Regions from separate parts of the Paenibacillus sp. D51F genome, predicted to be linked through region 3. Evidence: riboswitches for the same ligand, from Rfam matches in the RefSeq annotation. Region 3 holds a riboswitch; each other region holds the start of a gene.
What was found. Region 3 has a riboswitch for thiamine pyrophosphate ahead of thiC (phosphomethylpyrimidine synthase ThiC). Riboswitches for the same ligand answer to the same signal wherever they lie in the genome.
Positions count from the first base shown of each region.

Region 1: another riboswitch for thiamine pyrophosphate. It lies ahead of ACLBWT_RS12880 (ECF transporter S component); the one in region 3 lies ahead of thiC (phosphomethylpyrimidine synthase ThiC).
Region 2: another riboswitch for thiamine pyrophosphate. It lies ahead of ACLBWT_RS00915 (ABC transporter substrate-binding protein); the one in region 3 lies ahead of thiC (phosphomethylpyrimidine synthase ThiC).

Region 1 is NZ_JBKFAO010000006.1:104,680-114,347, forward strand. It holds gene ACLBWT_RS12865 (M28 family metallopeptidase) at 1-409, shown strand, start outside; gene ACLBWT_RS12870 (energy-coupling factor transporter transmembrane component T family protein) at 668-1,456, opposite strand; gene ACLBWT_RS12875 (ABC transporter ATP-binding protein) at 1,447-3,132, opposite strand; gene ACLBWT_RS12880 (ECF transporter S component) at 3,137-3,742, opposite strand; TPP riboswitch at 3,897-4,006, opposite strand; gene ACLBWT_RS12885 (aldo/keto reductase) at 4,156-5,085, shown strand; gene ACLBWT_RS12890 (family 43 glycosylhydrolase) at 5,286-7,775, opposite strand; gene ACLBWT_RS12895 (ArsR/SmtB family transcription factor) at 8,048-8,971, shown strand; gene ACLBWT_RS12900 (ABC transporter substrate-binding protein) at 9,272-9,668, shown strand, end outside.
Region 2 is NZ_JBKFAO010000001.1:186,938-196,605, forward strand. It holds gene ACLBWT_RS00885 (MBL fold metallo-hydrolase) at 1-240, shown strand, start outside; gene ACLBWT_RS00890 (TetR-like C-terminal domain-containing protein) at 218-787, shown strand; gene ACLBWT_RS00895 (TatD family hydrolase) at 829-1,782, opposite strand; gene ACLBWT_RS00900 (ABC transporter ATP-binding protein) at 1,779-2,558, opposite strand; gene ACLBWT_RS00905 (ABC transporter permease) at 2,555-3,331, opposite strand; gene ACLBWT_RS00910 (thiamine-binding protein) at 3,321-3,623, opposite strand; gene ACLBWT_RS00915 (ABC transporter substrate-binding protein) at 3,653-4,729, opposite strand; TPP riboswitch at 4,880-4,988, opposite strand; gene ACLBWT_RS00920 (GerAB/ArcD/ProY family transporter) at 5,238-6,533, opposite strand; gene ACLBWT_RS00925 (Ger(x)C family spore germination protein) at 6,538-7,776, opposite strand; gene ACLBWT_RS00930 (spore germination protein) at 7,773-9,524, opposite strand.
Region 3 is NZ_JBKFAO010000002.1:587,891-597,558, reverse strand. It holds gene ACLBWT_RS06355 (M48 family metallopeptidase) at 129-1,421, shown strand; TPP riboswitch at 1,523-1,627, shown strand; gene thiC (phosphomethylpyrimidine synthase ThiC) at 1,890-3,650, shown strand; gene ACLBWT_RS06345 (ThiF family adenylyltransferase) at 3,643-4,905, shown strand; gene thiE (thiamine phosphate synthase) at 4,892-5,773, shown strand; gene ACLBWT_RS06335 (thiazole synthase) at 5,789-6,781, shown strand; gene thiO (glycine oxidase ThiO) at 6,778-7,968, shown strand; gene thiD (bifunctional hydroxymethylpyrimidine kinase/phosphomethylpyrimidine kinase) at 7,962-8,825, shown strand; gene ACLBWT_RS06320 (WIAG-tail domain) at 8,915-9,668, shown strand, end outside.

The DNA.
Region 1 (9,668 bases), on a different contig from region 3:
CTTGTCAGGAAACGTGGAGGAATTGACCCCTAATGAGATCTACACGGCGGAAAGGGATTTCGAGAAAAAGGATATCCGTTCTCTTAGCTTGATCTATCAGAAGAAGGACGAGTCGGTATTGCTCCTGGAAGTCCTGAACGGCGACGAGCTTCAGCAAGTTGTGGATCAATACGGCAAAGGGAGGGCGCTTGCAAGAAAGGTCGAGGAAAACGGGAAGGAATTCACGATATATGAGAATGGCGGAGTACCATTTGCCGTCTCGTATCCGTTCCAATCCGGAGGTGTCCCGTACCTTGTGGAGATGAGGAGCTTTGTACCGAAACAAAGCGTCCTTTCTCCGGAATGGGCGTACAGCGATGCGGAAACATCCGCCTTGCTGGACCGAATTGCGTGGGAGCAGCTGAAATAGAGCGGGCCGAACAGCGGAAGGGAACGAACCGTAAGCGGAGAGCCTGGAAGAGGAAAGACTAATGCAGGAAGATGAAGGCCGGAGAGCAGAAAAGCTTTAAGCCCATGGCGAAAATCCCTGCCAACGAGAAAAGGCGAATAACGAATGCGGAACAGACCCTCCCTGGGAAATCCGGGGGAGGGTTTGTTCGTATGCGTGCAAGCGTCCGCTCGCCGGATGCATTCGCTCTTGCCATGCTGATCTTCCTGCCCTCGTCCGTCAACGGACATCGGTTGCGGCAAGCAGCGGATAATGAGTGCCGAGCAGCCATGCCAGCAGCCAGAGAGCGGCGAAGGAGACCGCATACAGGGCGTCGATGCGCGACCAGCCATAGACGTAATAGTACGTGCGCTTGCCGCTGCCGCTGTGGAAGCGTCTCGCCTCCATGGCGGCGGCCATCCGGTGGGCGCGCCGGATGCTCTGGGCCAGCAGCGGCAGGGCATACATGCGCAGGCGGCCGTAGATTCCTAGGCGTCCGGGGCCGGCTCCCCGGATCTGGAGCGCTTGGCGGAGCGTGAAGAATTCATCCGCCAGCAGCGGAACCATATTGAGCGCGGCCAGGAAGCTGTAGGCGTACTTGGGCGGCATCCGGAGCTGCTGCATCAGCGAGTAGAACAAGGCGACCGGACGGGTCGTCAGCGCGAAGGCGAGTCCGACCGCCGCGACCTGGAGCGAGCGGAGCCCCAGATGCAGCCCGCGATAGAAGCTTTCCTCCGTAATCCGGATCAGGCCGAGCTCGAACCAGAGCGTGGCGCCGGTGCCGAACATGATCATGCCGGAGGCCGACGAGACGAACACAAGCAGGAACGGAGAGGCATACAGCAGCACGCGCAAAGGTGGATGCCCGGTAGCGAGCAGCGGCAGCAGGGATGCGGCAACGAGCAGCGCCATGACATTGGGGTCGTGGACGAACAGGGCGGCGACGAACAGCAGCACGGACGCGGCGAGCTTCAGTGTCGGGTTGACGCGATGCAGCCAGGTTTCACGATGGGAAAAGGTCAGATGCATGCCGTGCCGCCGCTCCTTTCCGTAACAAGCCCGCCGTCGACGAGCCACTGCCGGGTCGCGAAGCGCCGGACCAGCTCCGGATCGTGGGTGATCATGAGAATGGCGCAGCCGTCGGAGCGAAGCCGTTCCAGCTGCTCCATCATCCGCACCGTGCCGCTCGCGTCGAGGCCGAAGGTCGGCTCATCCAGCAGCAGCAAGCGCTGGCCGCCGACCATGGCCGTCGCGACGCTGAGCCTGCGCTTCTGTCCCATCGACAGCTGATAGGGATGGCGGCTGCCAAGGCCGTCGAGCGCATAGTTCTCCATTAGCGTTCTTGCCCGGCTGCTTCGCTCGGGTTCCCGTAGCGACCGCGGCAAGGAGTAGGCGAGCTCGTCGAGGACGGAGTCCGTCACGAACTGGAACTCGGGATTCTGGAAGCTCAGCGCGGCATGCCTGGCCATATCCCTGGGCTTTTTCAGGCTTTGGACCGGAACGCCGGGAATGTGCAGGATTCCCTTGGTCTTGACCAGCTTCATGATGGCGAGCAGCAGCGTGCTCTTGCCGGCTCCGTTGACGCCGGTGACGGCGATCCAGTCGCCGGCGTTCACCGCGAGCAGGCCGGTCCGTACCTTGGGCCGGCCGCCGCGCCATCCTTCCAGGCCGTCCAGCTCGAGCAGCATTTCGGCGGAACGGACGGCAGACGACGGAGACATCGTTGATGGGCGGATTGCGGCAGTCTGATCGTAGTCCTCCCAGAAGCCTGGGTACCAGATGCCGTATTCCCGCAGCAGCTTCCGATGCTCCCGGAACACGAGGCGAGGAGACCCGTCGGCCTTGATGCTTCCGTCGGGTCCGAATACGATGACGCGGTCCATATCTTCCGCGATGCCGGCGATCTTGTGCTCGACGATGATGACGGTCCGCCCGCCCCAGACGGAGCGGAGCGAGCTCCATACCTGCCGTGTGCCCTCCTCGTCCAGGAGAGCGGTAGGCTCGTCGAGCAGCAGAGCATCGGGCTCCATGGCGATCATGGACGCGATGGCAAGCCGCTGCTTCATTCCTTGGGACATGTCGGCTACCGGAAAATGGGGGTCTGCCAGACACAGGCCGACATCATCAAGACAGCGAGAGATGCGGTCCGGCATTTCCTCGCGCGAAATGCCCGCGTTCTCCAGCACGAAGGCGATTTCTTCGTCGGCATGCGGCATGCAGAACTGGGAGTCCGGATCCTGGAACACATAGCCGGGCCGTACGGGAACAAGGCAGCAGTCCGCCTTCATCGGGATGCGGATGGCCGACGGCACCAGGCCGCCGAGCACCTGAAGCAGCGTCGACTTCCCGCAGCCGCTCGGTCCGAGCAGCAGCACCTTCTGGCCGCGTTCGATGGTCAGGCTCAGCCCTTTGAAGAGCAGCGGAGAGTCTTCGCCGGGATATCGGAGCCGCAGGTTCTCCACGCGCGCCGCTGGCCCGGCATCTTGGACGGGCGGCAGCGGCCGCTTCGCTGCAGGCGCAGCCTCGCCGGCATGGCGCTGCCGTTCGGAGCCGATTCCGGAGGCATTCGTCGTAGAGGGCAAGCGGACGCTCCCGATGGCGGATGCGGGAGCTGCAAGCGGCGTCGAAGCCGCGCCGATCTCCCTGCCGTTCGTCGGAGTCTTGCTGCGCATGCGGCCTTTCAGGATGACGTCTGCAGCTTTCATCGCCTTACCCCAGCGCCTCGTAATCCTTGGCCGATGCCGGGCGGATGAGGCTCAGCACGCCGGTGCGCTCCAGCGCCTTGGCCAGCGCCCAGGCGAACAGTCCGGCGATGACGACGCTGCCGAGCAGACGCATGGAGACGAACAGGGTGTAGTTCCAGGCGGTCATTTTATCGATGTAGCTGTAGTGGGCGTCGATGAAAATGGAGACGACGGCGGAGCCCAGAGACGCAAGGATCGTCACGATCGGACCTGCCTTCCGGTACAGGAAGGCGGCGAAGATGATTTCGGCGCCGAGGCCCTGCAGCACTCCGTAGACGATCGTCGAGGCGCCCCACGATCCGCCCATGAACGCTTCCAGCGCGGCCGCGGCCGTCTCGGCGAGCAGCGCCGCCCCGGGCTTGCGGATCAGGAGGAAGGCGAAGGTGCCGGCCATGAACCACATGCCGTAGCTGAGCTGCTCCGCATGCAGGCCGAGCGGCTTGAGAATGTCGTACATCGGATTCCAGATGCGGTAGATGATGCCGAAAACGACGGCTACTACAAGCGTGACGAGAATGTCGGCGAGCGTCAGTCCTTTTGGACGGTCGGCATTGGGCATGGCGGTGGACATAAGAATCAGACTCCCTCTCAAGGAAAAATGGAATGTTCCCCACAGATGGCTGCTGACCCGGCCCAACCTCCTCCGGGGGGCATGAGAAAAGCCCGCCGGAAGCCGGCGGACAGAGGGAATAAAGGCATATCCGCGCAGGATGGGCATGAAGCCCGGCGGCGCGGTGCATTCTCTCTACGCTGGCATTACCCAGATCAGATCAATGGTCAGCGGCATAAGGCCGCAGTCTCAGCCCGACTTCATCGAGCCCCCATGCATGCTATGGAAATTATCCTTACTATAACGTGAAAATCTGGAAGCGGCAAGAGGTATTATGGCCGCCGGTCAGCGGGGCCGAGGATTTGAAAGGCTAAACGCGGAAAGTTGCTTGGGCATCCGTCCAGGAGGTAATCTGTGGATAAGGAGGGATGGACATGAAGTATCGCCGTTTAGGCAAAACAGAGCTGAACGTGTCGGTCGTCGGCATCGGCACCTGGCAGTTCGGCGGGGAATGGGGCATGGATTTTGCGCAGGCCGAGGTCGACGCGATTTTGGACAAGGGCGCCGAGCTCGGCATCAACCTGATCGACACGGCCGAATGTTACGGAGATCATCTGTCGGAAGCTTTCATCGGAAACTACATCGGCAGGCGGAGGCGCGAGGACTGGATCATCGCGACGAAGTTCGGCCATCATTTCCACGAGCGGTTCAAGCGTACGGACGTATTCTCCGGAGACGATGTCGTGAGGCAGCTCGACGCATCGCTTAAGGCTCTGCAGACCGACTATGTGGATCTGTATCAATTCCATTCCGGCCCGGATGCAGCCTTCGACAGCGACGAGCTGTGGACGGCGCTGGACAAGCAGGTGCAGGCCGGCAAGATCCGGCATCTGGGCACGTCGATCGGCAGCAACGACAACCTGCATCAGACGGCCGCCTCATCGAAGGTCGGCTCGCAGGCGATCCAGGTCGTGTACAACCGGCTCGACCGCAAGCCGGAGGAGCGGGTATTCCCTTCCTGCCTGGAGCAGGATCTCGGCGTGCTGGCGCGGGTGCCGCTGGCGAGCGGCTTCCTGAGCGGCAAGTACAAGCCCGGCACGGAATTCGGCGAGACGGACGTGCGCCATCGCCAGGATGCGGAGCAGGTGCGGCAGCGGCTGGAGGAGGTGCGCCGGATCGCGGAGGAGGAAGTGCCGGAGGGCGTCAATATGGCAGCCTGGGCGTTGGCCTGGTGCCTTCGCCATCCTGCCGTGACTTCCGTCATTCCCGGCTGCAAAAATCCGGAGCAGGTGCAGGGCAACGCAGACGCGGTGAAGCTTGTCACGGAGCCGCATCCGCAGGATGTGCCGAATATCGGCCGATAGCTCCCCTCGCTTGGCAGCGCCGCTGTCTTGTCGGCGAGCATGTCAAGGGAACCCAAAAAGCCCTGCCGGACTGCGCTTGAGCGCGGTCCGGCAGGGCTTGCTTGTTTAGCCGAGGCTTGCTTGTTTAGCCGAGGCTTGCTTGTTTAGCCGAGGCTTGCTTGTTTAGCTGAGGCTTGCTTGTTCAGCCGAGGCTTGCTTGTTCAGCTAGGGCTTGCGTAGACGGAGAAGTTGTCGAATCGGGTGGCGTTGTTCATGGAGCGGAGGCCGGCCTTGCCGTGCAGGAACGGAAGGGCGCTGTTGTCCGCATAACTCAGCTTGGGGGCATTCATATCGTCGACGTAGACGCGGATGGTGCTCCCCTCGGCGACGACCTTCATCCGGTGCCAGGCGCCGGCGGCGAGCGCGGCCGGCGCCGATGCCAGCGTTTGATAGCCGTAATTCATTTTGCCGAGATAGACCCCGTCAGGCTTGATGAACGCATAGTAGGCCTGGACGTAATCGGGATTGTTCGCGAGCACCTTGCCGTTCGACGGATTGTTGACCCGCACCAGCACGCCGGCGTCCCCGGTCGTCCCGACCAGCTTCACATCCGCCTCCACCGTATAATCGGACCATAGGCCGGAGCCGATGACCGTCTTGGCGGGACCGCCGGCAGCCGCGCTCAGCTCGCCGGAAGCGACGGACCAATCGCCTTCATACCGCGTCCAGCCGTTGTCGTTGCCGTCGTTGAAGTCGTCGGCCAGCGGCGAGGGCGCCTGTCCCCTCTCGAACGACAGGCTGCTGAAGTCGAACTCGCCCTGGACCGTCTCGAAGCGGAGCTCATGATAGCCGGCGGTCAGATAGAGGCCTTTCTTGGAGACGTTCACCCAGTTCTCCCAGCCGCCGCTTCCGGCCGACTGCACGACTCCGGTCAAATCCGCCGCTCCGTCCCACACGCGGAAGCTGACGTTCGGAAAGGTCGTGGCGAGCCGCGCGCTCATGTCATACATGCCGCTCTCGGCGACATTGACCCGGTAGATGAGCCATTCCCCCGTCTGGTTCCAGCCGACGACCTCCTTGCCCTCCGCCGCAGACGAGCGGATATCGACCGCATCGCTGCGATAGGAGCCGCCGATATTGGCAGGCGTCAGATCATGGTAGCCGGTCCCTTCCCCGCCTTTGCGGTAGTGGACGGCTTCGATCGTACCTGGAAGCGGCTTGTACGCATTCCAGGCGCTGCTGCCGCCGACATCGTTGCTGAACGCCGCATAACCGAAGTCGGCATGGGCGTCCTGGGTGGCATAGCCGATTTTCCCGCCGCCAAGGCCGCTTACGCTGCGGGACTGCTTCTTCATGCCGTCGACGTAGACGGCGAAGGAGGCGCCGTTCTTCTCCACCCGGATCTGATGCCACTTGGTGTAGTCATAGCCTGCGGGGAGAGGGGAATACTCCCAGCCCTGACTGGCGCCGCCGACGACGAAATGGGTTTCGAGACGATTCAGCTTGCGGTTCAGGAGGGCCGTTCCGTAGTTGTTCTCATCCGTATAGGAAAATACGGCTCCATACAGCGGCGAAGAGCTTGTGCCCATCTTCATCTGCTTGGCATGGAACTCCGCGGTGTAATCGGAAGCTGTCGAGGCCGCCGTCACTTGCCGGTACCAGGCCGTCGTCCCGATCGTATCCTGCCACATCAGCTCCTGGTTGTAGATGCCCCAGGTTCCGCCGCCGACATTGGTCCAGCCGGAGCCGATCGCGGCGCGCGCGAAACGGTCCTCGAACGACGGCGCGGCCGGGTTCGGCTGGCTCGCCGTCGTCGGACCGAGGACGGACATCCGGTCTCCGTTCCAGACGATGCGGTCCAGATTCATTTTGCGGCCCGGATAGACGGCGTTGCCTTGGGAAGCGTGGCTGTGGTAGACGATGTAGTCCGAATCCAGATCCGGACCTTTGACGATGGAGTTGTGTCCGAGGCCTGCGTTGGAGCCTTCCGTTGCGATCAGGATCGGGTTCTGGCTCTGGGCGGGCGCGAAGCCGGAGAGAGGAGAAGCTCCGGACGCATAGTTGACCCGATAGGCGGTGCTCCATACATGGTTGCCTGTATAGGTCATGAAATACTTGCCGTTGCGCTTGAACGTCGTGGAGCCTTCCGTCCATCCCGCCATCGACAGGCCGGTCGAACCCGCCGCTCCGAAAGCGGTCGGCGAGGTCATCGGACGGGAATCGATCCGGTCCGCGCCGGTGGAATAAAAATACCATTTCCCGTCGTCGTCGATGAAGACGCTGCCGTCGATGCCCATGCCGAGATTGCCGGTCTGCGGCGTGAACGGACCGACGGGACTGCCGCTCGACAGGACGTAATGCCCGCCTCCTCCCGGAGAGGTGTACATATAGAACATTCCGTTCCAATAGACGACCTCGGGCGCATAGGCGGCCTTGGTTACGGGATCCGAAGCGCACAGCCCGCGGTAAGTCCAGGAAACGAGATCGGTGGAGGACCATACCTTCACGCCGATCTGGTCATCGACCGTGCTGACATAGAGGTAATAGACACCGTTGAATTTCAGGATGTAAGGATCGCCCTCGCCGTAAAAATCCCCGTTGGCCCACTTCCAGGAGGAGGAGAGGGTGTAAGGATTGCTGTAGGCATGAGCGGCGGAGGGGAGCAGGAGCAGGACAGCGGCGGCGGCAAGGAACGACTTCCATTTCTTCATGTGGCATTTCATCTCCTTTTCGATGGCGGATCAGAGAATGCGGCGATACAAGGATGGAATCATAGGGACGAGGCTTCACTTCTCCTCCTTTCTTCCGGTTGATTTGACAGCGCTTGCAGAACGGAGTATAGCAAATGCGGATATGAAGCGGAAGAGATAATTTCAAAATATATGTATTAAAACAATAATAAATGTTTATTCCAATAAAACTGGACATATGGGCCGATTAAGCCTTATATTATTGGAAGAATGTCAGGAAGGGAGTTTGGAACATGCTTGAGCTGTCTATTGAAGACCCGGACCGTCTGGTCAAGGTGGCGCATGCGCTCAGCACGCATACCCGGATCGGCATCATCCGGCTGCTGCTGTCCAAGCCGAACGTGAATATCATCGAGATTGCCGAAGCTCTGGATATTCCCGTATCGACGGCGGCTACGAACGTGAAGGTGCTGGAGGAGGCGGAGCTGATCCTCACCGAGCTGCAGCCGGCCAGTCGGGGGGCCATGAAGGTGTGCAGCCGGAACTTCGACGATGTGCGCATGATTCTGAATCCGATCGCGTTCTACCACAACACGAGCAAGCTCGTCGAGGTGGAGATGCCGATCGGCCACTTCATCCAGTTCGATATCCAGCCTACCTGCGGAATGGCGAACAGCGCCGGCATGCTGTTCGCCGAGGACGATCCCGACAACTTCTATCACCCGGACAGCCGCTCGGCGGAAATCATTTGGCTGCGCAAGGGCTGGGTCGAATACCGCTTTCCCAAAAAGCTGCCGCAGGGAGCCAAGGTCACATCCCTGGAATTCTCCCTGGAGCTGTGCTCGGAGGCGCCGAATTACAACAACGACTGGCCTTCGGAAATCACGGCCTGGATCAACGGCAAGGAGATCGGCTCCTGGATTTCGCCGGGCGATTTCGGCGACCACAGGGGCAAGCTGAATCCGGCATGGTGGAACGACAACAGCACGCAGCACGGCCTGCTCAAGACATGGGGCGTCGATGAAGGGCGCAGCACGATCGACAACGAGCGCTGCTCATCCGTTACGCTGGACGACCTGGACCTGCAGGACAAGCCGTACATCAGCTTCCGCATCGGCCTGAGGCCCGACGCGAAGCATCAGGGAGGAATGAATCTGTTCGGCAAGGGCTTCGGCGACTATCCGCAAGGGATCGTCATGAGGCTGCAGCACGATTGAGATGGTCTTCCGCAAGGCCCGCCGTCCGGGAAAGGACAGCGGGCCTTTTCCGTTTGCGCGCCAAAGATAGAGACAGAGAAGCTATCCTTTCTGTTTAGAAACAAAAAAATGGAAAGAAAGCGTTGACATATTTGGATTGGAACCGTTATATTCTGGATATAAACAAATAAGTTGTAACAAAACAAATATTCGGAGTGGATGATCCGGCCCGTTGCAATCGGCGCCCGATCCTTACGGAACCGCGGCTCCGGTGTTTGGCCTTATTTGTTTCAAGCCAATATTGTCAGGGGGAGCGTATCCATGGTTCTGAAAAGCAAATGGTCCGCCGTATCGCTTGCGCTTGTGCTGGTATCGGGATTGGGATTGTCGGCCTGCTCCGGCAACGGGGGAGACGCGCCGGCTTCGAGCGGAGAAGCGTCGTCTCCATCGCCGACATCGGGAGCGGCAAGCCCAAAGACGGACTCCAAGTCCGAGATCGAGTTCATGGGGTGGGGCGGGGACAGCGAAAAAGCCGTATTCCAGAAGCTGATCGATTCTTACATGAAAGAACACCCGGATAAGAAAGTGAAGTACACCGTCGTTCCATCGGGCGAGTATTACCAGAAGCTCGACACCCTGATCGCCGCCAAGAAAACGCCGGATGTGTTCTATGCGGGCGGCGCGCATTTCAACAAGCTCGCCAGCAGCGGCCTGCTGC
Region 2 (9,668 bases), on a different contig from region 3:
CGCGGCGGCTTCGCCGTCAGCGGCCAGATGCGGATTCTGTTCCCGTTTCCCGCCATGGCTACCTGGAACGCGGATGTCGCGCTGGAGTCTGCCCGCAAGCTTGCCGCGCTGAAGCCGACGCTCCTCGCAGCCGGCCACGGACGCATGATGCGGCAGCCCGGAGCCGCTCTGCAACAGGCCATCCGGCAAGCCGAATTCCGCCAAGGAGTCAAAAGCCATGTCGCCGCGAATCGGTCTTGACCAAGCAGCGCTGCTGGGAGCTGCAGCCGAGCTTGCCGACGCCCAAGGCTTCGAGGCCGTGACGCTGGCGTCGCTGGCCCACAAGCTGAACGTCCGCTCTCCATCTCTCTACAATCATGTGGCCGGCCTGCCCGAGCTCCGGCGGCTGCTCGCCCTGAACGCGCTGGAGCGGCTGAACGGCCGCCTCGTGCTGGCGCTCGACGGCAAGCAAGGCGACGAGGCCATGCGTTCGTTCTGCGCCGCTTATCTGGAGTTCGCGCGGAATCATCCGGGACTGTACGAAGCGGTCCAGAGGGCTCCCGAGCCGGAAGACGAGCAGCTTCAGCAGGCCGGCGGAACCGTCGTGCGGCTTACGCTCGAGGCGATGTCCGGCTTCGGGCTGCAGGGCGATGCCGCCATCCATGCGGTTCGCGGCATCCGCAGCCTGCTGCATGGCTTCGCCTCGCTGGAGAGGATCGGCGGCTTCGGCATGCCGCTTGACCTCGACGTCACGTTTCGCATGCTGGTGGATACGTTTATGGAAGGCCTCCGGCAATTGGCAAAATAATCGAAGCGGCGCCCGGAGATGATCCGGGCGCCGCTTCGTGTTCAGGTATAATAAAGCCGGCGCGCGTTCGCGGCCAGCGCAGAGGCAGCCTCTCTCTCGTCCATCCCTCTGAGACGGGCGATTTCCCTGACCGACTCCCTCATCATGAGCGGATGGGTCGCCTGCCCGGCGAACGGCCCTTCGAACGGCCACGGACCGTCCGTCTCCGTCATGAGGCGCTCCAGCGGGTACGAGACGGCCAGCAGACGGATTTCCTCCTCGTAGAGCACATCCGGAGTGAGCGAAATGTAGAATCCGGCATCCGCGAGCATTCGCGTCACGGCCTCGTCTCCCTTGTACCAGTGGAAATGCGCGCGGGTAACGCCGTATTCCCTCAGCAGCTCCAGCGCCTTGGCGGCGTCCTCGTAGACGGCATGCAGGATGATCGCTCGTCTGGTATCGGCGGCAAGGGAGACGAATTCCCGCAGGATGCGCAAGTACCCCGCTTCGTCGAATTTCCGTCCCGCCGCTTCCGCCTCCGTCCGCATGTAGTAAGGGAGGCCGACCTCGCCGATCGCCAACGCCTCCCCGGCTTCATGGCGCTCCCGGATCCAGGCCAGCAGCGCCTGCATCTCTGCCTCGTCCGGAAGCTCCTGCTCCGGATGCCAGCCGTAAGCCGGCATGATCCGGCCCGGATGCGCCCGGGCGAGCTCCCGCGTCCGCTTGGCTGAATCCAGATCCATGGATACGGCGACCGCAGCCGTCAAGCCGCCGCTGAACGACTGCTCCAGCATGCTCTGCAGCTCATCCGCAGCATACTGCTCCAAATGAATGTGGGCGTCGATGAGCGGAAGCTGGGCCTCGCTCATCGACGCAGCTTCATTCCAGCAGTCCGAGGCATCGCTCCGGCTCTGCGGCGTCTGCGGAGAAGCCCCAGCTCCGGGGCGTTCCAAGGCAGCTCCAGCCGGCGGGGATGCCGGCTTTCCAGCTCCGGCGGCGATTCCCATCGGGTTCATAACGGCATATCCCCCTCTTCCAGGCTTCCGAGCGATTCATAGAGAGACTCCTTCAGCTCGCCGAACCGCGGATCGCTTCCCAGCTGTCCGCTGCGCGGCCGCGCAAACGGCACCTGGAGCTCCTGAACGACGACGGCCGGCGATGCCGACAGGACGAGCACGCGGTCGGACAGCAGCAGCGCCTCCTCGATGGAATGCGTGACGAACAGCACCGAGCGGCGCTCCTCCTCCCACAGCGACAGCAGCCAGCGCTGCATCCGCTGCCGCGTCAGCGCGTCAAGCGCTCCGAAAGGCTCGTCGAGCAGCATGAGCGGCTGCGGGGACAGCAGGGCGCGCAAAAACGAGACGCGCTGCTGCATGCCGCCGGACAGCACATGCGGATACGAGCGGGCATAGCGTTCCAGACCGAGCCTGCGCAGTCCTTCTCCGGCAAGACGCTTCGCCTCGGCCCGTTCTCTGCCCGCGATGCGCAGCGCCAGCTCGATGTTGCCCTGGACCGTCCTCCAGGGCAGAAGCGCAGCCTGCTGCGGCATGTACGCGGCGCGGCCGGCTCCCTCCGAAGCCGGCTTCCCGGCGAGCATGATCTCGCCCGAGTCCGACCGCTCGAGCCCCCCGATTAGGCTGAGCAGCGTCGTTTTGCCGCTGCCGGAAGGGCCGATGAGCGAGACGAACTCGCCTTCGCCCACAGTCAGGGACAGTCCGCCAAGCACTTCAATGACGCCGCCGCCGCGGCCGGCGAACGACTTGCGCAGATTCCGGATTTCAAGCACGTTCATCGTCCCCCCTCCTTGCGCGGACGCCAGGACAGCGCCAGCTTCTCCGCCCCTGCGACGGCTGTGAACAGCAGCAGGCTGAGCAGCACGACAAGCGCGACTCCGGCGAATACGAGCGAAGTCTTGAAGCCCTTGGAGGACAGCAGCATGAAGTAGCCGAGCCCCCGGTCGGACCCGATCCATTCCGCCACGACCGCGCTCGTGACGCTGTACGAAGCTGCGATCTTGAGGCCGGAGAACAGCTGCGGCAGAGAGCCCGGCAGCTCCAGGCTGAGGAAGCGGCGCCAGCGCCCCGCTCCGATCATCCGCATGTACCGCTCCAGGCCCGGATCCGCTCCCTGCAGGCCGCCGAGCATCGCGACGCAGACGGGGAAAAAGCAGACGAGCATGACGAGCAGCAGCTTGGGCAGCAGCCCGAAGCCGAACCAGATGACGAGCAGAGGCCCGATCGCGATGACGGGAATGTTCTGCGACAGGACGAGCAGCGGATAGAAGCCCGATCGCACGAGCGGCAGCAAATGCAGGACAGCTCCCAGCAGCAGGCCGGCGGCCGAGCCGCCGGCGAAGCCGAGCAGCGTCAGGCTCAAGGTCGCGCCTGTGTGCTGTGCCAGTCTCTGGCGCGCCGCCCAGGCATCGCGGGCGATATCGCTCGGGGCGGGCAGCAGCCACGCCTCCGTCCCGGACAGACGCACGGCCGCCTCCCACATCAGCAGGAAGGCGGCCATGACGACGACCGGAGGCAGCAGAGCCTCCCATCGGATCGTTCTACTGTCCATCCGGGTATTTCTCCAGCAGCCGGTCCATCGAAGCGCCGTTCTCCGGGTTGTAGTAAATCTTCACCTGAGAGATGACGGACGGGCAGCCCATCGCCGCCATCTCCTCGCTCATCTCCGCGACGACGGCGAGCAAGTGCGACAGTTCTCCCTCCATCGTCGTCTCGAGCGGCGCGACACGGTACGGCACGCCGGCCTCCTTGATGATCTCGATCGCCCGGTCCACGTACGGAAGCACGCTTTCCCCGCCGGGCGTCGTCGGCAAAATCTGAATGCTCACAAGTGCATTGGCCATATCCGGTTCCCTCTCCCCGTCAGCCGGCATCAGGATGCCGGCAAGTAATCGTTCGTGAACGCCTTGGACAGATCCGGCAAGGTATCGAGCAGCTTGTGCTCATGCATCCATTCGGCATAGTTCGTCCAGACTTCCGCCTTCTGCTCGCCCCAGCGCGGAGCGTCATCCTGATATTTGGGGCTCAGCCATTTCTGGCTGGCGCGCACCAGCTCCGGATTGAGGTCCGGAACGGCCTTGATCAGGATGTCCGCGGCGGCGTCGGGCTCGGAGATCGCGTAGGCGTAACCCTCGGAAGCTCCGGCCATGAACGCCTTCACCACATCGGGGCTGTCCTGGATCAGCTTCTCGCTCGTTTCCAGCACCGGCGTGTAGTAATCCAGCTTTTTGCTGTAGTCGGTCAAGTACACCATGTTCAGCTTCTCCCCGCGCAGCTCCGCCTCTACCCCTGTCCAGGCGTAATAGATCCAGGCGAAGTCGATATTCCGCTTCACGGCGGTGAAGAAGTCCGCGTTGCCCATGTTGACGATCTTGACCTTGCCGACATCGGCGCCCTGCTCCTGCATGAGCGAGGAGATGATCTCCTGCTCGACCGGGGCTCCCCAGCCGCCGTAGGTTTTGCCCTCGAATGCTTTCGGGTCCTTGATGCCTTTGGCCTCAGGCGAAGCAAAGCCGGAAGTGTTGTGCTGGATGACGGCAGCCAGCGACACGAGCGGCAAGCCCTCGCTGCGGGCGAGCGTGATGTTCTCCTGGTAGCCGACGCCGAACTCAGCCTCTCCCTTGGCGACCAGCGTATCGGCGGCCGTCCCCTCCGGCGGCTGCACGATCTCGACGTCGAGGCCGTGGTTCAGGAAAAAGCCTTTGTCCCGAGCGACATACAGGCCGGTATGATTCGTGTTCGGCGTCCAGTCGAGGACGACCTTCACTTTCTTGACCGGTGCGGCCGTGGCGCCGACTCCCGCGCTGCCGGAAGGCGCCGGCGTCGCCGTGCCGCTGCTCCCGTCATTCCCGCTGCCGGCTCCGTTCCCGTTGCCGCAGCCTGTCAGCAGCGTCGCCAGAACAAGCGCGGCCAGCCCCGCTTTTTTGCCCATCTTGCTTGAAATGCCCATGTTGCTTCCCCTTCTTTCTCTCGCAGCCGTGAGCCCGGCCGGGCCTTGTCCGGAGCGCCAGCGCCAGCATGAGAGGGACAATAAAAAAAGACGCCTCCCAAGGAAGACGTCTTCGTCACGTGAATCCCGTTGCGCCCGAGGGCGGCAAAAGGCTCGGCTGACATGCGGTTCCTACGCTGGCATTATCCAGATCAGGTTTAACGGGTCGGGATGCTTCTCCCCTCTCAGCCGGCGTACGCCAGCTCCCCAGGCTCATTCGGTTGTCAATAGAGCCATTATAGCAGAGGAGCCTTTTATTGCAACCTTCCGTGTCGAAATTTGCGGGCGCGGCATCATGTAGAGCCGGCTTCCGGACTTTCCGAGCCTGAAGACGGCCGCCGCTTGGCGCCAGAGTCGGCCGGGCTTCGCCAGCTTTGTTTTGTTCGCCGTCTCCGCTGCCAGAGCCTTGACTCTCCTCCCGCTGTCCTTTTTGGCTGCCGCCGGCTTGCGAGCCTTGATCGGCGCCTGCCTATCCGTCCTGGTTTCCAGCCTTTTCGGCGCTCCCATCGGCGCCTGCCTGTCCGTCCCCCGGCTGTCCGCCTCGGCCCGTCTCGGCGCCGCCGGCTGCCTTTCCGGCACCGCTTTGGCTGCCGCCGCCGCTCTGACCGCCGGCCCCGCGGCCCTTGGCCTGCCCGCCTGCTCCCGCCTTTTCGCCGCCTTGCCCCGCTTGCCGCTGCGCTTTCTTTTTGACCCAGCCGATCCCCATGACAAGCATGAGCAGCGGAAGCGCGATCTGGTAATAGGGACTGAATTTCAGATAGACGGTCATGCCGGCCCATAAATGCTGCGACAAGGCAGGCTCCAGGAGGCTCGCCGTGAATATGAGCGGAGCCATGACGAGGGCGCCGGCCCGATAGGGAACTCCCCAGGCTGTCTGCAAAGCGATGACCGAACCGAAAAACAGTCCGGTCGCCTTGACGTACAGCCCGATGTACAGCAGCAGCGTCACGAGAATATCGAGCCTCTCGAGAAAGTTGAACAGCCGGATCTGCTCCACCGCCTCCAGCGTCGGAAGCTCGGCGAGCCGGTACAGCTCCGGACCGAGCACCATGATCAGCACCATGTTGACCGCGATCAGGAACAGCGAGACGCCGGCATAGGCGCCATAGGACGCGGCGCCCGTGGACGGAGACCGCCTCGCGTAGTTCCAGAACATCATCAGCACGATGACCTGTCCGAACGGAAACGACAGGATATCGGGAAACGCCGCATGCAGGACAGGTCCGAAGCCGTTCTCCAGCACGGGCCGCAGACGGTTGAAGTCGAGCAGGCCTGCCGCCAAAAACAACCCCAAAAGGGAAATGTAGCTTACGGCCAGCACCGGAATCAGCACTTGGTTGACCCGGAAGAAAGCCTCGACCCCCTGCTTGGCGGTGTAATAGACGATTCCCGTCAAGACCAGCATCGTGCACCACATCGGCGTCTGCGGCAGCAAGGTGGCGGAGATCAGCTCCCCGAAGTCGCGCACGTTGCGCATCGATTCCAGGGCGAAGACGACAGCCAGCGCCGCGCCGAGCAAGCCGCCGAGCAGCTTGCCGAAATGCAGCTTGTACAGCCCGACCAGATTCGTGTCGGGGGCCCGGTTGTAGAGCGCGCGGTAGACGAGCAGCAGGCAGAAGCCCGCGGCGGCAGCGATGCTGATCGCAATCCAGGAATCCTGTCCCGCCTCGGATCCGAGCTCGTACATCGGCGTGCTGCCGATGGTGAACAGCACGAGGAAGACGGCGATCTGCCCCGCGCTTACGCTTGCTTCCTTGGCTTTCATGCCCTCACTTCCTCTCCCGGCTGTCCTCGCTCGCCTGCTCGTAGGAACGGTTGCTCCGGCCTGTCTTGATCAGTCCGACATCGACCCCGATTTCGGCTTTCATCTCGGGGTAGAGCCTGCTGTTCCACTCCGAAGCGATTCCTTTCCATGTACGCGGGTACTTCCGCCGCACCGCTTCTCCGATGCCGGCCACATCCGCCTTCAGTCTCTGGGAAGCTTTGAGTCCGTCCTCGATGTCGGATCGGACCTGCTGCCCAAGAATCCGCTCGATGCCGGCAACCGCAGCCGGGTCATGAAGATTTCCACCGCATGTATACTCGAACAAGGTTGCGTCCGCCTCCACATTCGCCTGAAGCAGCCAGCCGTCTCCGCTCCTCGCAGGCTTCATCTTCGTCTTGAGCCCGGTGATCCTGGCGCTGTTGACCTTGGGCCCTCCCTCGCGGCACGGAAAGGAAATCGTCGTCCCGGACACTTCGCTGCGCAGCCAGAGCAGGCCCCGGCTCTCATTCGTGCGGATCCAGCCGATCATATGGTCGTCCCGGAACAAGGCCAGCTTCTGCAGCCTCACCTTCGAAGGCGTCGACGTGTTCTTGTTCGCGTCCACATTGCGCACGCCTTCGCCCGATCCGCTGATCGCGATGCCGGGGGCGGCCGAAGCGTGAAGGGGGCCCAGCAGCTGCAGCAGCATCGAATAGACGGTCTGGGGCCGGAAGTTGCCCCCGCTCTCTTTTTCCAGCGCGATCAGCTTCGTCAAGGCGTTGCCCGATATTCTCTCCATCGGAAGCAGCTGCTCCAGGATGGGCCGGGCTTCGCCATCGGTCACGAACACCATGACCGTCTCCCGGGAATTGCCGTTGCGGAGATAGACGTCCAGCAAGCCGCCGATGCCCTTGCGGGCGGCACGCTCGCCGATGACGACGACTTGGTTGTGCCCGAAGTAGAGGCTTCGGGACATTTCCTGCGTCGCCCGGGCTACGGCGCCCCGTACGCTCTCTCCTTCCGTAGAGAAGACGTTGACCGGAGATTCCGTCGTGCTGGCAAAGCCGTTCTGGGAGGAAATGGCGCTTGGAATGACCAGCTGATAGCTGATTTTCCATTTCCCCTCCTCGGTGACGTCGATACCGGTCGCCGCGATGATGCCGAGCTCGTTGAGCTCCTTCCGGTCCCAGCAGCCCGCAAGCGGAAGGAACACCAGCGCCGCCGCCAGCAGCAGCGCCCAACGGCCGAAGATGCCCCGGCTCATGAATGCTGGCGCTTGGGCTTGCCTCCGGGCTGCCTGCGCCTGCCTCCCTTCTGCGCGATGACCGGCCGTCTGACGAGGCTCCAGCGCGGCGCCCGGACGAACGTATCCTTCCATTCGCCCTTGACATACGGAGCGACCGGCTTGAGGTAAGGCACGCCGAAGGAATACAGGCCGGCGAGGTGGATGATGACGAACAGATCGACCGAGATGATGCCGACAAAACCGAGAATTCCCGCGCTGATCATGAGCAGGAAGCGGATCAGCCGCGCGGCGATGGCGATGTTGATCTGCGGCACGACGAAGTTGGAGATCGCCGTGAAGGCGACGATGATGACCATCGCCGCGGACACGAGCCCCGCCTGCACGGCGGCCGTGCCGAGCACGAGCGCTCCTACGATGGAGATCGCCGGTCCGATGGCGCGCGGCATGCGCGCCCCCGCCTCGCGCAGCACCTCGAAGGTCAGCTCCATCAGGAATGCTTCCACCAAGGCCGGGAACGGGACGCCCTCGCGCTGCGCGGACAAGCCGATGAGCAGATTGCTCGGAAGCATCTCCTGATGGAAGGTCGTGATGGCGATGTAGAGAGCCGGCAGATGCATGGATATGAAAAAGGCCGCGATCCGGATCAGCCGCAGGAAGCTGGCGATGTCGAAGCGCTGATAATGATCCTCCGGCGACTGGAAGAAGCGGAAGAACGTCACCGGACCGAGCAGCACATAAGGGCTGCCGTCGACCACGACAGCGAAATGCCCCTCCAGCAGCCCGGCCGCCGCCTGGTCGGGACGCTCCGTATTGAGCACGGTCGGAAACGGCGTGAACGTGGAGTCCTGGATGAATTCCTCGATGTAGCCGCTGTCCAGGACGCTGTCGATATCGATGTCATCCAGGCGCCTGCGCGCTTCCTGCACGATGCCGGAATCCATGATGCCGCTCATGTACAGCAGCGACACCTCCGTGCATGTCTCCCGCCCGATGCGCCGCGACTCCACCGTCAGCCGCTCCGAGCGGATGATTCTGCGGATGAGTCCGATATTCGTCTGGGCCGACTCCGTGAACGCATGCTGGGGTCCCCGGATGACCGTCTGGGCCGTCGGTTCGCCGACATGGCGGGTTTCCCCGCCCGCCGCCTCCGCCGCCACGGCTTCGCCGCTGCCATCGACGAGCAGCAGGCAGCAGCCGAGCAGCAGCGCGTCGAGCGCCCCTTCCAGCGTCCGCACCGGCTCTGTCAGGCCGGTGGAGATTGCGTTCAAGCGCAGCTGCTCGATGCGCTCCTTGAGCCGGCCTCTCCCCTTGACGCTGCCGGGCTCCGCTTCCTCCGCCGCCTGCAGCGGCTCAAGGACGTTCTTGCTGATCCCTTCCTCGTCTACGATCCCCTGCAAATACAGCACCGCCAGCTGGACGCCGGGCAGAGCCCCGCTGGACAGCAGCCGCAGCCGCAGGTCTCCGCTGTGATGGAACTGCATGCGGATCGCATGGGCGTTGGCGGCCAGCGACGGGCTCAGCGCGGTGGCCGTCCTCCTCCTTCCGAGAGGAGGGGGCTTCGCTGCGCCGCCGTTGCCGCCGTTGGCTCTTCCTTTGCCGCCGTTGCCGCCGTTGGCTCTTCCTTTGCCGCCGTTGCTGCCGCCGTTGGCTCTTCCTTTGCCGCCGTTGCTGCCGCCGTTGCTGCCGCTGGCGCTGGCGCCCCCGTGGCTTTGGCTGCCGCTTGCGCTGTTTTCCGCCGAGCCGTTTCCGCTTTGGGCTGCAGACAAAACAAACCCCTCCCTTATCCAGAATGACCTTATTCTGGGCATGGGAGAGGTTTTTTATCCAGCTTATGTTAATCGTCCCGGCAGCGTCGCCCTTCAGGGATGAGCTGAATCGCATTTCCTTGCCTGGATGACTCCGCCGTCGCC
Region 3 (9,668 bases):
AGCCTTGAACGTTAGTTGGCCAAGGCTGTTTTTTGCTGATTAATTAATCTACCAGATTGGAAAGAAAGTTGATATAATGGTTATTATTGGGAATTCAAATAAGGATGACCGGAGAAAGCAGGAACAGAATGAATTCGTTGTCTTTAAATGGCTTGGACAGACAAGCTACGATATCGTGTCCGCGATGTGGTAAAAATGTGCCCTGCGATCAGCAATTCCAGTCGTGGTGCGAATGCGGCTGGAATATAGAACCGCGCACGCCTGATATGAGAGATCGATTTTCACGGTTATACCACAAGCTGGGCGTGAGGCAAGGCGAACAGATGCTTGAAGAGGTCAAATACTCGATCAGCAACGGAGACTGGCGGGACAAGCTTAAAGCGAATCTGCTGTTATATTTGGTTGCGACAATAATTCATCTGGTCTCGCTCTCCATGTTCATAAGCGGAGTTTGGCTTATCGTTGCATACCATTCCAATCATTGGTTTCCTACGGCAATAGGCATGTTGATGGTAGCCATACAGATCATTACCGTTCCTCGCTTGGGTAGCGTCGATAAGAAAGGCCTGATCTCCCGCGAAGACTATCCGACTCTATATAGAGTCGTTGATGCAGTCTCGGATTCATTAGGCACTTCGCGCGTATATGGCGTGCAGATCAATGAAGAATTCAATGCATCCTTTACACAGCTCGGCTGGAGAGGTCGTAAAGTCATTACGCTGGGTCTCCCGTTATTCGCTATCTGCAGCCCTCAAGAAAAAATAGCACTAATTGCGCATGAAACGGCTCATGGAGCCAATCATGATGTCACGCGCAATCGGTATGTTTGGAGTGCCTATATCGCTGCGGAGCAATGGTACTACTTTTTCACTCCGGCTCGGGGAGCGACTCAAGAAGGCTATATGGCCATTTTATATCTTTTATCGGATATTCTGATGAAAGCATTGTCGTTCATACCATGGACGATTGCACGTCTGGTGCTCGTATTGCTGCATCTCAACAAGCAGCGCAGCGAATATTATGCCGACTATCTTGGCGTGAAAGTCAGCGGCGAGCAAGCCATGATTGGGCTGCTGGAAAAATTGCATTACGACAGTCCGTTCGAGAGCTGCTTGCATCGTTTTATTTTCTCTCGGCAGGCCGAAGACTTCATCACGGAGTGGAAAGCTTATGCGGAACAAATTCCTGTACGCGAGCTTGAACGCATCCGCCATGTCGTAAGGGCTGAAGGTTCAAGACTTGATTTTACGCATCCGCCAACCCCGTACCGAATTGACTTTTTGCAGCATTTGAAAGGTTCGTATCCGCTGCTAACATTCTCGAAGTCGGAGCATGAACAATTAGTTCGAGAATTAGAGCAGATGCATGGCTCGGTCTATCGGAATCTGGAGGAGAATTTCAACTCGAGGCTTTACTATTAATGAAATATTTGAGTTATCGAGATAAATCGGGATCCTACCTTCTTGTTCTCAGAATCGACGAGGTTGACAACTTCCACCACCCCGGCTTATAGTCATACCAAGATATCCACTAGGGGCGCCCGCACGGGCTGAGATAAAGCGCAAGCTTTGGTCCCTTCGAACCTGATCTGGGTCATGCCAGCGTAGGAAAGTGGTCGAACATGCCTTTTATTTGGCTTGTGCCTCTTTTCGCCGCTTCCAGACCGGAGGCGGCTTTTTGCCGTCCTCCGGCGGGAGGCGGCGGAGGAATAGGCGCACCCAATCTGCTTGCCGCAATCTGCCGATGAAGGCGGAAGCGGCCAGTAGAGTGTCCCGGACAGCCTGCGTTTTTTGGCGCAGACCATCGGGAACTAAAGGCATGACCGGCATTTCCAAGCGTGCAGCCCCCTGGCGGATATCAAGATCCGTTAAGGGGGCTTTTGATTTTCCATGGCCATACATACCGAGCCGCTGCCGGGCAGCCGCAAAGTCTACATGCAGGGAAGCCGGGAGGATATCCGGGTTCCGATGAGGGAAATCTCGCTCTCGGACAGCGAGGTGGGCGGAGAGTCCATTCCCAATGCGCCTCTGAGAATCTATGACGCAAGCGGTCCTTACACGGACACCGATTACGAGGCGGATGTCTCGAGAGGCTTGCCGCCCATGCGAAGAGGCTGGATCGCAGAGAGGGCAGACACGGAGGCCTATCAGGGCCGGATCGTCCAGCCCGAGGACAACGGATTCTCCGACGCCGGCAAAGCCGCCGAGAGGGGAGCGGATATTTTCCCGCCATCCGGCAGGCTGCCGCTGAGAGCTCTCGCAGGGGGCAACATCACCCAGCTGCATTACGCAAGGCAGGGCATCGTAACCCCCGAGATGGAGTTCATCGCCCTGAGGGAGGGGATGGAAGCGGAATTCGTACGCTCCGAAGTCGCGGCGGGAAGAGCGGTCATTCCGGCCAACGTCAACCATCCCGAGAGCGAGCCGATGATCATCGGGCGGCATTTCCACGTGAAGATCAACGCCAACATCGGCAACTCCGCCGTGACCTCCTCGATCGAGGAGGAGGTGGAGAAGATGACGTGGGCGACCCGCTGGGGAGCCGATACGATCATGGATCTGTCCACCGGCAAGAACATCCATACGACGAGAGAATGGATCATCCGCAACTCTCCGGTTCCGGTCGGGACCGTGCCGATCTATCAGGCGCTGGAAAAGGTGAACGGCAAAGCGGAGGACCTCAGCTGGGAGGTGTTCCGCGATACGCTGATCGAGCAGGCCGAGCAGGGGGTCGATTATTTCACCATCCATGCCGGCGTGCTGCTCCGATATGTGCCGCTGACAGCGAAGCGCGTTACGGGCATCGTCAGCCGGGGAGGGTCCATCATGGCGGCCTGGTGCCTCGCCCATCATAGGGAGAACTTCCTGTATACGCATTTCGAGGATATATGCGAAATCATGAAAGCCTACGACGTGACCTTCTCGCTCGGCGACGGGCTGAGGCCGGGGTCGATCGCGGACGCCAACGACGAGGCGCAGTTCGCGGAGCTGGACACGCTCGGCGAGCTGACGAAAATCGCCTGGAAGCATGACGTGCAGGTCATGATCGAAGGTCCCGGCCATGTTCCGATGCATCTGATCAAGGAAAATATGGACCGCCAGCTCGCCGTCTGCGACGAGGCTCCCTTTTACACGCTCGGTCCGCTCACGACGGACATCGCGCCGGGCTATGACCATATTACGAGCGCGATCGGCGCGGCTATGATCGGCTGGTTCGGCACGGCGATGCTCTGTTATGTGACACCCAAGGAGCATCTGGGACTGCCGAACCGGGAGGACGTGAAGGAAGGCGTCATCACGTACAAGATCGCCGCGCACGCCGCCGATCTCGCCAAGGGCCATCCGCAGGCCCGAAAGCGCGACGACGCTCTGTCCAAGGCCAGATTCGAATTCCGCTGGCGCGATCAGTTCCATCTGTCGCTGGATCCCGAGCGGGCGATGAGCTACCACGACGAGACGCTCCCCGCGGAAGGCGCCAAGAGCGCGCATTTCTGCTCCATGTGCGGGCCGAAGTTCTGCAGCATGAGGATCACGCAGGACATTCGGGATTACGCGGAGAGGGAAGGGCTGGACACGGCGGAGGCGATCGAGGCGGGCATGAAGGAGCAGGCGGAGGCGTTCAAGGCCGGAGGCGGCAGCATCTATGCTTGATCCGGCGGCAACAAGCCGATTCGAGGCGCAAGACGCCATTCAGGAACGATATTCCCGGCAAATTCGCTTCGCTCCCATCGGTTGGATAGGGCAGCGGCGGATCGGCCAGGCCGTCGTGCTTGTCGCCGGTACCGGCTCGCTCGGAGCTTCGCTGGCGCAGCATATGGCTCGTGCCGGGGTAGGCGAGCTGCGGCTCGCCGACCGCGACTACGTGGAATTCAGCAATCTGCAGCGGCAGATGCTGTTCGACGAAGAGGATGCGCGGCTGGCGCTTCCCAAGGCGGAGGCCGCTGCGCGGAAGCTGAGAGTGATCAACGGCATGGTGGAAGTCAAGGCGTTTGCCGCCGACTTCACGGCTCCCGGCGTGCTGGAGAAGATCGCGGTCGGCTCCGATCTGGTGCTCGACGGTACGGACAATGCCGCGGCCAGGCTCGTGCTGAGCGATTACTGCTTCCGTGTAGGCATTCCTTTCCTGTACGGCGGCGTCGCCGGGGCGGCCGGGATGAGCGCTCCGCTCATTCCCGGCGCGACCTGCTGCCTGCGCTGCCTGATCGGCGGCGAGGAAGAGCAGGAAAGCGGCCATACATGCGAAACGGCGGGCATGATCTCGCCGGCTGTGGAGATGGTCGCCGCGCTGCAGGCGGCTGAAGCGCTCAAATGGCTGGCAGGCGGCCGGGATGAGATGCGCCGCACGCTCGCAAGCGTCTCCTTGTGGCCGTACAGCATGCGTGAAACGAAGCTTCCCGATCCTTCGGCTAGCTGTCGGCATTGCGGCAGCGCGAAGGCTTCGGGGGGAACCGGCACGCGAGCGGAGCTGGATTCCAGCATGGACGTCCTGGCGAAGGAAACAAATCCCTCGATTGCAAACGTCCGGTCGAAGATATCCAGGCGCTCTCCTGCAAGCGGAAGGGCCATCCTTCCGGAAGGATGGCCGGAAAAAGCAGCCTCGGAAGCTGCCGGCAACCTCCGCCGCCAAAATACGGCCGTTCTGTGCGGCCGCGATACATTCCAGCTGCAGCTGGAGCCTGCCGAACCCGGAAGGTACGAGAAGAGGCTGGAGAGGCTGGGCTGCCGGCTGACGCTCAATCCTTATCTGCTGCGGGCAGTGCTCCCGGACAACGGGAAGCTCGTCGTGTTCCCGGACGGCAGAGTGCTTGCGCAAGGCGCAGCGGACGCTGACACGGCTTGGGAATGGTGTCTTCATTATTTGGGTGCGGAAGCGCCGGAGAGAGAGGCCAAGGATGAAGAAGCTTGAGTTCAGCCTGTACGTCATTACGGGCGAGGGCTGCCATCCCGGAAGAAGGCTGGAGGATGTCATGCGGGAGACGCTTGAGGGAGGAGCGGATATCCTGCAGCTGCGGGACAAAAAAGCTTCGCTGCGGGAGCTGGGAGAAAAAGCGGGGATGCTGCGCAGGCTGACGAGGGAGTACGGAGTGCCGTTCATCGTGAACGACCATCCGGTGCTCGCGCTTGAAGCCGAGGCCGACGGCGTCCATCTCGGGCAGGACGATATGTCCATCGCCGATGCGAGGGAGCTGCTCGGTGCGGAACGGATCGTCGGCGTCAGCACCCATAGCCTGGAGCAGGCCATGAAGGCCGAGGCAGCCGGCGCCGACTATATCGGAGTCGGGCCGGTGTACCCGACGGCGACCAAGCCGGGCCGGGCGGCGGTCACGCTGGATTACGTCCGCCAGGCGGCCCGTCATGTGCGCATCCCATGGACAGCCATCGGCGGCATCCATCCCGGCAACGCAGGCGAGGTGCTCGCCGCAGGGGCCAGGAGGCTGTGCGCCGTCTCCGCGGTTGTCGGCAGCTCCGATCCCGCAGCTGTCTGCCACGAGCTGCGGAGCCTGATCGCAGCCGCAAGCATGGCTGCAGCCGGTCTGACCGACTCATATGGAGCTGCTTCCCGACCGGGCAATCCGCTTCGGCTCACATTGAACGGCAAGGAAATCCTTACGCATTCATCAACGCTTCAGGAGCTGGTCGAGTCGCACAGCCTATCCGGCCAGAGGATTGTCGCCGAAGCGGACGGAATCATCCTGGCGCGCGGGGATTGGAGCCGCCATCGGCTGGCGGATGGAATGAAGATCGAGCTGGTCCACTTTGTAGGGGGAGGCTGAATGATGGAAGATCAAATGGGGGCTCGAGCAGGGTCTCGGACAGGGTCTCGGACAGAGTCTCGGACAGATACTCGAACAGAGGCTCAGACAGAGTCCCGTACCGAATATCGAACCGAGTATCGAACCGAAGCTCAAACCGATTATCCAGCCGCTGTCCAAACCGCTGGCCATGCGAAGCTTCAGCCGGGGCGGGAGCTGGGCCGAGATGCCTGGAAAGTAGGCGAGACTTGGCTTTCCTCGCGATTTTTCCTCGGAACGGGCCGCTTCCCGAGCCCGGCCGTCATGCAGCAGGCGCTGCGGGCAAGCGGTGCGGAGGTCATTACGTTCGCCGTCCGCCGCGTCAATCTGGAGCAGCCTGAGGACGATTCGATCCTGCAGCATCTGCCCGAAGAAAAGCTGATCTACCTTCCCAATACGTCGGGCGCAGGCAATGCGGACGAGGCGGTGAGGATCGCGCGCCTGGCCAGAGCGGCCGGGCTTGGCAGCTGGATCAAGGTGGAGATCAGCGCGGATCCGCGCACGCTGCTGCCCGATCCTCTGGAGACGCTGAGAGCGACGGATAGGCTTGCGGCCGAAGGCTTCACGGTGCTGCCTTACATTTCGGACGATCCCGTCCTTTGCCGTCGGCTGGCCGAAGCCGGAGCGGCGGCCGTCATGCCGGGGGGAGCCCCGATCGGGACCGGACTCGGCATCCTGAACCCGTACAACCTCGGGCTGATCGCGGAGGAATCGCCGGTCCCCGTCATCGTGGACGCCGGACTCGGCTCGGCGAAGGACGCCGCTCTGGCGATGGAGCTCGGGGCATCCGCCGTGCTGGCCAATTCGCCGGTGGCGCGGGCGGCAGATCCCGTGGCGATGGCCGAAGCGATGGCGCTCGCGATCCGCGCCGGCCGGTTGGCCAGGCTCGCCGGCCGCATCCCCGCGCTTCCCTATGCCTCCGCGAGCAGCACGGAAGCCGGCGCCCTGTACCCGCGCCAAGCCGATCGCTCGGGAGCGTGGAGGCAGTGAGGGAAAGGGTGCTCATCCTCGGAGGCGGCATCATCGGGCTGAGCTGCGCTTACGAGGCGGCAAGAGACGGAAGCCGCGAGGTGACGATCATCGACAAGGGCGCCTTCGGCGGGCAGGCAACGGGAGCGGCGGCGGGCATGCTGGCACCGTACTCGGAAAATGCCGAGCAGCCGGATGCTTTCTTCCAGCTGTGCGCCGACAGCCTGCTCCGTTATCCGGATTGGGCGGCAGACATCGAGGAAGCCAGCGGCATGAAGGTCGGGCTCAAGCGCACCGGCAGCGTCGGCGTCGCTTATCATGAAGCGGATCTGCTCCCGCTGCGCTCGAGGCTGGACTGGCAGCGGGCGGCCGGCAGCGGAGCCGAGCTGCTGAGCGCCGCCGAGCTGGCCAGTCTGGAGCCGCTGCTCGCGCGGGGAGCGGCGGGCGGCATCTACACGCCGTCCGAAGCCCACGTCGAGGCGCCCCGCCTCGCTGCGGCGCTGTCGGAGGCTTGCAGGCTGGCCGGAATCAGGATGATAAGCGGAGCCGGCAGCCTGCGGGAGCTTGCCTTGAGGACAACCGGTTCCGGGGAGCGGTCCGTCGCTCTCGCGACAGATTATTCCGGAGAACACGAGGCTGACAAGCTGCTGATCTGCACGGGCGCCTGGTCCGGGGAATTCGAGCGGATGTTCGGCTTGCCGGAGTCCATCCATCCGATTCGCGGTCAGATCTGTGCCTTCGACGTGCCTGACGGAGCGGTCAGGCATATGGTGTTTTCGAGTCAGGCCTACTGGGTCGGCAAGTCGGGGAACGCCCTCGTATGCGGCGCTTCTGAGGATGTCGCCGGATTCGACGCTTCGGTCACGGAGAAGGGAATCGGGCGGCTGGAGCGGTGGAGCAGCCGGATCTTCCCTTTCCTTGAAGGCGCCCGTCCCAAGCTGCGCTGGGCCGGGCTGAGGCCGGCCACCCGCGACGGGCGTCCGCTGATCGGCGCCTTGAGCGGCCATCCTCAGGTCATCGTGGCGGCCGGCCATTACCGCAACGGCATTCTGCTTGCTCCTGCGACCGCTGCGGCCGTAACGGAGCTGCTGGATGGAACGAAGCCGGAGCGGATCGCCTCCTTCTCCCCGGAACGTTTCGCCGCTGCGGCCAGGGGCGGTGCGGAGGCGGGCCGAAGCATTTCTGTCAGGGAGGAATTCCTTTGCTAGAGACTGCTATCGGGCAAGGCAGCGGGCTGCGGGGAGGCCGAATCCGGAAAGTACTGACGATAGCAGGCTCGGATTCCGGAGGAGGCGCTGGCATTCAAGCGGATCTGAAGACGTTCCAGGAGCTCGGCACATTCGGCATGAGCGTCATAACCGCGGTGACGGCGCAGAATACGGTCGGCGTGCACGGAGTCTACCCCCTTTCGGTTGAAGCGGTAGAGGCTCAGCTCGACGCCGTCATGGGCGATATCGGAGCCGACGCCGTCAAGACGGGCATGCTGTTCTCGCCGGACATCATCCATGCGGCAGCTTCCAGGCTGGAGAAGGTCGCGGCCCTCAAGCTCGTGGTGGATCCCGTCATGATCTCCAAGCATGGCTCCCGGCTGCTGCGGGAGGATGCGGCTGAGGCGCTTCGTCTGCGGCTGCTGCCTCTGGCGGAGGTCGTTACGCCCAATATTCCGGAAGCCTGCGCCTTGCTCGGTCTGAAGGAGAGGGAGATAGGAAGCCTCGAGGCGATGAAGGACGCTTCCAAGGAAATGCTGAAATTCGGGTGCAGGCATGTCTTTCTGAAAGGAGGCCATCTGGCCGGGGCGGAAGCGGCCGCCGACGTTCTCCTGTCAGCCTCTCTTCCGAATCACCCGGTCGTGCTGACAGCTTCGCGCATTCCGACTATGCATACGCATGGCACCGGCTGCACGATCGCCTCCGCGCTTGCCGCTCTGCTCGCAAGAGGCCTGGACATGGAGGCGGCGGCGAGGGAGGCCAAGGCATTCACGCTTGCGGCGATTGCATCGGGCGGACCGCTCGGAGCGGGCACGGGCGCGCTCTGGCATGCAGCTTGGCGCAGCGGGGACAGCTGAGTTTGCGGACTGCTTGCAACGTCATGGTATCCGTCTGCCGGGCAGCCGCATAGGATAACAGTACTATGCTTTGGTGGAGGAGCTTGACGATGAAGACGAACGGTAGGCCCGCAAAGGGCAGCAAACCTTATGTACCCGGCGGGGCGCCGCTCGCGCCGAAAGCCAGGAGTCAGCAGGGAGGCAAAGGCAAGCAATCTTCGAGGCCTTTATACCACTATGACAATCCGAACATATCGGAAATCGACTGGCTGGACAACATTCCCGCCCCTGTCCGCGTCCCGTTGGAGGCCAAGGAAGGCGGCGTCCCCAAAGTCAAGCTTCACACCGTTGCTCCGGAGAGCGTCTCGAACACTCTACTCTGGGACGGAAAGGAACCGGAAGCTGAATTCAAGCCATCGGCGCCATCAGAGGCAGACGCCGCACTGTCGAGTTGCGGGGATAAGCCGGAGGAGCTTGCCGGATATGACGTGAGCGAGATCCGATACAGCTCGGCGCTGTCCGTCCGCGCTCCAGGCACAGCGCGGCTGCTGCCGCGGCAGTCGTTAGCCGCAGACGTTGGGCCAGCCTCCCGCGATGACGGAGCAGGGGAGTCCATGAAGGGAGCTGGCGTGCAGCATGGAACGATCCCGTTCGCTTTCCGGGACCGCGCCAGGATCGACCTGATCATTCCGCTGCAGACTCCGTTCATGGACAGCGGGTATTCGTTCGTCTGCTCCCTCGACGTTCCCCATTGCCACGCTGTCGTGCGCGCCAAGCTGACGGCAGAGGCGGTAGTCACCCTCATCCGTACCCAGGAAGAGGGCAATGCCCGGGGCCGAATCGATTGGATCGCAGCCGGCAGGC